Regions from separate parts of the Phascolarctobacterium sp. Marseille-Q4147 genome, predicted to be linked through region 2. Evidence: a T-box and tRNA genes for the amino acid it is inferred to sense, from the RefSeq annotation. Region 2 holds a T-box; the other holds one or more tRNA genes.
The links. The T-box of region 2 lies ahead of KAH19_RS06130 (valine--tRNA ligase). A T-box ahead of a tRNA ligase gene usually reads a tRNA of that ligase, here a tRNA-Val.
Positions count from the first base shown of each region.

Region 1: it has a tRNA-Val gene. The T-box ahead of KAH19_RS06130 (valine--tRNA ligase) is inferred to sense a tRNA for this amino acid. The anticodon was not compared.

Region 1 is NZ_CP072874.1:1,022,573-1,025,978, reverse strand. It holds gene serS (serine--tRNA ligase) at 1-448, opposite strand, end outside; gene KAH19_RS04825 (NAD(P)/FAD-dependent oxidoreductase) at 527-1,399, opposite strand; tRNA gene KAH19_RS04820 (tRNA-Lys) at 1,572-1,647, shown strand; tRNA gene KAH19_RS04815 (tRNA-Glu) at 1,653-1,727, shown strand; tRNA gene KAH19_RS04810 (tRNA-Val) at 1,733-1,808, shown strand; tRNA gene KAH19_RS04805 (tRNA-Asp) at 1,841-1,917, shown strand; tRNA gene KAH19_RS04800 (tRNA-Phe) at 1,922-1,997, shown strand; gene KAH19_RS04795 (hypothetical protein) at 2,093-2,299, shown strand; gene KAH19_RS04790 (heavy-metal-associated domain-containing protein) at 2,339-2,545, opposite strand; gene KAH19_RS04785 (cation-translocating P-type ATPase) at 2,565-3,406, opposite strand, start outside.
Region 2 is NZ_CP072874.1:1,286,423-1,289,828, reverse strand. It holds gene KAH19_RS06130 (valine--tRNA ligase) at 1-1,074, opposite strand, end outside; T-box leader at 1,116-1,328, opposite strand; gene KAH19_RS06125 (hypothetical protein) at 1,401-2,720, opposite strand; gene KAH19_RS06120 (hypothetical protein) at 2,749-3,243, opposite strand; gene KAH19_RS06115 (DUF4160 domain-containing protein) at 3,374-3,406, opposite strand, start outside.

The DNA of each region.
Region 1 (3,406 bases), 260 kb from region 2:
CCAGAATGCCCAGGTTTTCACCGATATCCCAGTGAGCCTTAGGTTCAAAATCAAATTTGGTCGGTTCGCCCCAGGTGCGGATAACCGGGTTGCAGGTATCATCCTTGCCTACGGGAACATCTTCTGCGGGAACGTTAGGAATAGTCAGCAGAATGCTTTTGATTTTTTCTTCAATCTCTTTCAGTTTCTTGTCATCTGCAGCAATTTTATCGCCGAGAGCACGAACTGCAGCCATCTGCTCAGCAGCATCCTGACCGGCTTTTTTCAGCTTGCCGATCTCCTGAGATGCAGTGTTGCGTTCTTTTTTCAGTGCTTCTACCTGTTGGGTAATTTCACGACGTTGTTTATCCAGTTCCAGGAATTCAGTCAAATCAAGGCTGCCATTACGGCTTTTTACAGCCTCTTCGACCAGCTTCGGATTTTCGCGGACGAATTTTAAATCTAACATAATATAGCCTCCAAACAATTTATCATAACTTATATTGTAGCATAAATCACGCCGGGATAAAAGATTTTACTGCAATTTTTAATAGCCGATTCCCTCATCGCGACGTGCAAGATAGCGGATTGCCGAAAGAGCAGCCTTTTGGCCCTGACCGGCAGCACGGTTTACCTGCCAAGGCTGACCTGTGCAGTCACCGCCGGCAAAAACGCCTTCAATATTTGTTTGCGCCTGATCATCAACATAAATGCTGCGGCCGCGGATTTCCAATCCCGGCAGGAAGCTGTTGAGCGGATCGCTGGCGCGGAAAACAAAAGCAGCCTTAACGCTGTAAAAATCATCGCCTGCACGCAAGCCGGTAACCTTGTCGGTACCGGTAATTTCTGTCGGCTTATCCAGCACTACAGTAATATTTTTCTTTTTGGGCGGAACAAAACCGGAATACAGCGGGAAGAAGAATACATGCTCGCACTGGTCTGCCAGATATTCAACCTCTTCCAGAGCATCAGGTACAGTAGCAATAGCAGCCACGGACTTGCCCTTATATTTATCAGCATCAACAACAGCGCAGTAGCTTACGCCCTTACCCAAAAATTCCTTTTCACCCGGGAAAAGGGTAGAGCGGGAAATACCGGTTGCCAATACTACGGAATCCGCAGAATATTCACCATGCGGCGTACCCAGCATAAAGCCTTCGCCTACTTCACGCAAAGAAATAATTTTGGCCTCAATAATATCTACTTCCATCTGCTTGAGATGATTTACAAAAATATCCATAAGCGCAGTACCGGAAATATCGGGTATACCCATATAATCTGTAATCTGCGCTACACTACGCAGACGGGGGCTGAAGCCATGGGCTTCAAACAGAACAACCTTACGTCCCTTGCTGGCTGCAGTAATCGCTGCAGATACGCCGGCAGGACCACCACCAATAACGGCAATATCGTAATCCATAAGTCTATCCTCCGTACAAAAAATTTAGAACCTACTATAACACTTTAATTGTATGCTTTTCTAGATACATAGTCAAATGTTTTTATGCTTCCGGAGATTTTTTAAGTTTTTTTGAAAAAAGTGCTTGACATTTTCCTGCATATAGAGTATTATAATCAAGTAACGTGACCACGGCCCATTAGCTCAGTTGGTAGAGCACCTGACTCTTAATCAGGGTGTCGTAGGTTCGAGGCCTACATGGGTCACCACATTTGGCCGGTTGGTCAAGCGGTTAAGACACCGCCCTTTCACGGCGGTATCGGGGGTTCGATTCCCCCACCGGTCACCAAATACGGGCGCTTAGCTCAGCTGGGAGAGCGTCTGCCTTACAAGCAGAATGTCAGCGGTTCGATCCCGTTAGCGCCCACCATTTTTTTGCCCATTTTGCCTCAATATTGTAATGGCCCGGTGGTTCAGTTGGTTAGAATGCCGCCCTGTCACGGCGGAGGTCGTGGGTTCGAGTCCCATCCGGGTCGCCATTACGCCTCGGTAGCTCAGTTGGTAGAGCAAAGGACTGAAAATCCTTGTGTCCACAGTTCGATTCTGTGCTGAGGCACCAATCCAAAAACAGCACCTGCTATTGCGGGTGTTTTTTTATTATCTGTATATCTATATCTGCTTAAACACATTTTTCAGCCAGCAAGGAGTGTTATCATGTTTGAAAAATTTTTCCATGAAGTAACCGGTCCCTATATCTGGGGTCTGATTCTGCTTTTATCCCTGCGTGCCATCTTCTCTTCCTTACGTAAAAAGGATTATCCGCACGCTGCTGCTTTTATCGTCGTAGCCATTGCTGCCGCATTTATGACAGCAAGCGCACTTGATATGCTTCCGCCTGCTATAGCAGAAATATTTGCATAAGAAAAACGCCGCTTACGCGGCGTTTTTTTGTGCTTATTTTCAGTTGATGCCGGTTACATCAAAGCCGGTATCCTCAACAGCAGCCTTCAAAACTGCATCATCCAGGCCTGTGCCATCAACAACCGCATTATTGTTTTCCAAGGAAACAACAACACTTGTTACACCTGCTACAGCAGCAAGTGCTTCCTTAACGGCGCCAACACAATGCTGGCAATGCATACCTTCGATAGCAATAGTCTTAGTCATAATAAAATCTCCTTTGCAATTACAATTTTATAAAACGCAGTCTTAGTGCGTTAGTAACAACAGAAACACTGCTGCAGCTCATCGCCGCCGCTGCAATCAGCGGATTCAGCAGCCAGCCGAAGGCAGTATAAAATACACCTGCAGCAAACGGAATACCGACGGCATTATAAATAAAGGCCCAGAAAAGATTTTCCTTGATATTGGTCATTACACTGCGGCTTAAGCAAATTGCCTTCGCCACATCCAGCAAGTCGCTTTTAATCAAAACCATATCAGCAGCCTCAATCGCAATATCCGTGCCGGCACCGATAGCGATACCTACATCGGCACGCGCCAACGCAGGCGCATCGTTGATGCCATCACCTACCATGGCAACAATATGGCCTTCCTGCTGCAGCTTGCGTACCACCGCTTCCTTATCCTGCGGCAGCACCTGCGCAACAGCCTCATCAACACCTACCTGTGTGCGAATCGCCTCCGCCGTCGCCCGGTTATCACCGGTCACCATCAGCACATGCAGGCCCATAGCCTGTAGCTTGCCGATTGCCTCCTTGCTCGTAGCCTTTACGGTATCGGCAACAGCAATACAGCCTAAAAGCTCGCCCGCACGGACAAAATATAACGGTGTTTTTCCCTGAGCCGCCAGCTTGTCATACTGGTCCATCAAACTGCTTGTATCAACATTCAACGCCTGCAACAGCTTCATATTGCCTGCTGCGCACTCATCGCCTGCAAGCTCAGCAGTAAAGCCCTGACCGGAGATTTGCTTATAATTACATACTTCTAAAAGTGCAAGCTGCTTTTCTTCAGCAGCAGCAACAATAGCTTCCCCCAAGGGATGCTCCGACAGCTTTTCCAAGC
Region 2 (3,406 bases):
TTCAACAGCATGGCCGCAGCGTTGGCAGTGACCAACAGCATGGGAATGCTCTTCAACCTTAACCAGATAACCGTCAGCCTTCAAATCGGCAACAATCGCCTTACGGCATTCCTCACGAGTCATGCCTTCGTACTTGCCTGCTTCTTTAGTCATAATGCCGTCCATGCCGATAACAACGATGCTCGGCAGGTTGTGGCGGATACCCATCTCATAGTCGTTAGGATCATGGGACGGAGTAATTTTTACAGCGCCGGTACCGAATTTGGTATCAACATAGCTGTCGGCGATAATAGGAATAATTCTGTCGGTAGTCGGCAGACGCAGGGTTTTGCCAACCAAATCGCCATAACGCGGATCTTCCGGGTTAACTGCTACAGCAGTATCGCCGGGCAGAGTTTCCGGACGGGTGGTAGCAATCATCAGGCTGCGGCCTTCTTCTTCAACTACCGGGTAGTTGATGTACCAGAGATGGCCCGGGTCATCCTTATGCTCAACCTCAATATCGCTCAGTGCGGTGTTGCAGTTTACGCACCAGTTGGTGATACGGGTGCCTTTGTAAATCAGGCCCTTTTCAAACAGAGTGCAGAAAACCTCGCGAACAGCCTTGGAGCAGCCCTCATCCATAGTGAAGCGCTTACGCTCCCAGTCGCAGGAAACGCCCAGATGCTTCAGCTGGTTGATGATGCGGTCACCATATTGCTCCTTCCATTCCCAAACGCGTTTCAGGAACTCTTCGCGGCCCAGGTCATAACGAGTCTTACCTTCCTCTTTTTTGATAACCTCTTCAACCTTAATTTGGGTTGCCAGGCCTGCATGGTCATAGCCGGGCATCCACAGTGTGTTGTGGCCCATCATGCGGTGCCAGCGGATCAGGATATCCTGCAGGGTATTATCCAGTGCATGGCCCATATGCAGCTGACCGGTGATATTCGGTGGGGGGATAACAATACTGAAGGCTTCCTTGCCCTCTTCTACTTCGGCATGAAAATAACGATGCTCTTCCCAGAATTTATACCATTTCTTCTCTACGGAAGCAGGATCATAAACCTTAGGGATATTATGCTCTTCACACATAAAAAAATTCCTCCTTAAAATAAACAAGCCCTGTCCTTTACGGACAGGGCGAATAATCGTGGTACCACCTATCTTCCTTATGCTTTTTGCACAAGGCACTCAATGCACGTAACGTGTGCGCACGTTTTTGCCTACTGCAATGTTCAGCAAAACAGCTCCCGAGCTACACTCACCTCACCGCCACACAGCTTGCACCAACCGCCGCTTCTCTTTAGTGGCTTTACGGAGATAAACCTCTCGTTCCTCGCCTGTAGATATTTTGTTATACTCTATATCTTAGCAAGGAAGAGGTGGGATTGTCAAGAGGAGAAATAAAGCAATTATTCTCACTCCCATGTTTTTTCAGCAAGTATATTGGCTATTTCTTCTGTTGAAGGCAATTCATCAATTCCCAGCAATTTGTTTAAATCAAACACTTTAACAAATCGTGCTCCACCATACGAAGTCTTTTTATATTCCGTCTGGAAAAATTGCTCAACAAAAAAGTATTTATGCGGACATCTAAGCAAATTGTAACCATACTTTTTACCATCCTCTATAGCTTCAAGTATCGTCTGCTTACGTTCATCTGTTATTTCACCCTGTTCAGCACGATACAGTAATACATTATCTGCAAATTCAGTTACAATAACAGCATTCACCTCACCTATAGCTCTTACTGCCTTATCCGTATATAAACCTATATATGGATAGTTTTGCGGACTGTGTGCTAACGTATCATAATAAACATTGGCTTTTTTGTTAAATTGGAATGTAGTCCCAGCACCATACATCTTCATATAAGTACTTCTAGCCGAATCTTCTTTTTCAATTACATTTTTCGTAGCAGGAAGTTCGACATTTTCGCTTTCAATTATATCTTTATCAGCAGAAAGGTTCTTATTTTCACTTTCAATTGCATTTTCTATAACGGAAAGAGTTTCACTATTACTTACCACATTACCTGCAAGAGCTTTTTGCAGCATCTGAAGATATTTTTCATCGCTAATACTCCAACAGCTAGGGTGATACAATGAAATAACCTTGATTTGCTTATCTAATCGAATATAATTTTCTAACAGCCAACGTACTCCATCTCCACAACACACTATTAATTCAGGAGAAATTAATTCTATCTCTTGGCTGATAAATTCAGCATACCGTTTTACATATTCCTCTAAAGTTTTCCATACGCAACCAACAAACCCTCCACGCTTATTCAAATTTATAACTGCGACAGAACGCAAAGCGGCATGGTCTTTATTTATCGTCTTAAAATCATCATTAAAAATAGCATTAGCCAGCATAGAAAGACGCTTAGAGAATATCGTTTCCGGCACTTCACCATAAGCTACCCTGCGATGCCAAAACATAACAGTTTCAGCATTTTTAACAGCTGCTTTATCATCATCATGTTCACCATACCAATAAGCTTCTTTAGCAATAAACAAAACTCTTGGCGAACTTTTAGCAAAACTTTCTTCGTTAATTATCCCATCAGGCAAAAAAGCATAAGCAGGTACATTACCAGCAATATAATCAGTATTAACTTCACACTCATGTGCTAATTTCCACAGAGGCAATAATTCTCCAACACTAGAGCAAGCATTAATATGCTTCTTTTGAAATGGAAATTCAAAATTATTAGTGTTACTTGTGTTAGACATACACTTAACCTCCAAAACTTACATTATGTCAATAATTCTCATTATCGCTGTCAGTGTCCTGTTTAAAATCTTCAGCATAATTATCAAAATGATAGCCATCTTCAAAAGCAGCTAAATCCGCACGATTATTAGTAATTTCTTTAGCTGCATTATAATCTGTCATCATTGATTCCACTTCGTTATAAGCTTTATAATACGCATCATTAACTAAGCTATAATCTTTTTGTTTTTTAGCTACACGCTTACTCTCATTATTATTTTCACTTAATATTCTATTAAATTCTAAAGTACGAGTTTCTTTATTATTAGGATTATAGCGATCTTTCTTCCAAGCAGACACAGCATAAGCATCTGTTTTGGCAATAGGACTAGAGCTAGGAAGCTCAGTTGCTCTAGTATTATCACAAACAGAAGAATTATCTTGCTCAGGCTTCCCTTTCTTAGCGGAATCGAATGCAATCAACGCAACAAATATAATTGGCGCTAAAAAAAGAAAAATTAAACATGGGCCTATTCCTGACATGAGCTACACCTCCAACAAGAATATTTTTAATTCATCTTAATTTGCATTATACTACACACGTTATGGCAAAAACGGCACAGCTACCACAAGCTCTTTCTCTCTAGCCATCTCCCAAATCAAAGGCATATTATTACTTTCCCCTATAATATCCATTATCACTCCA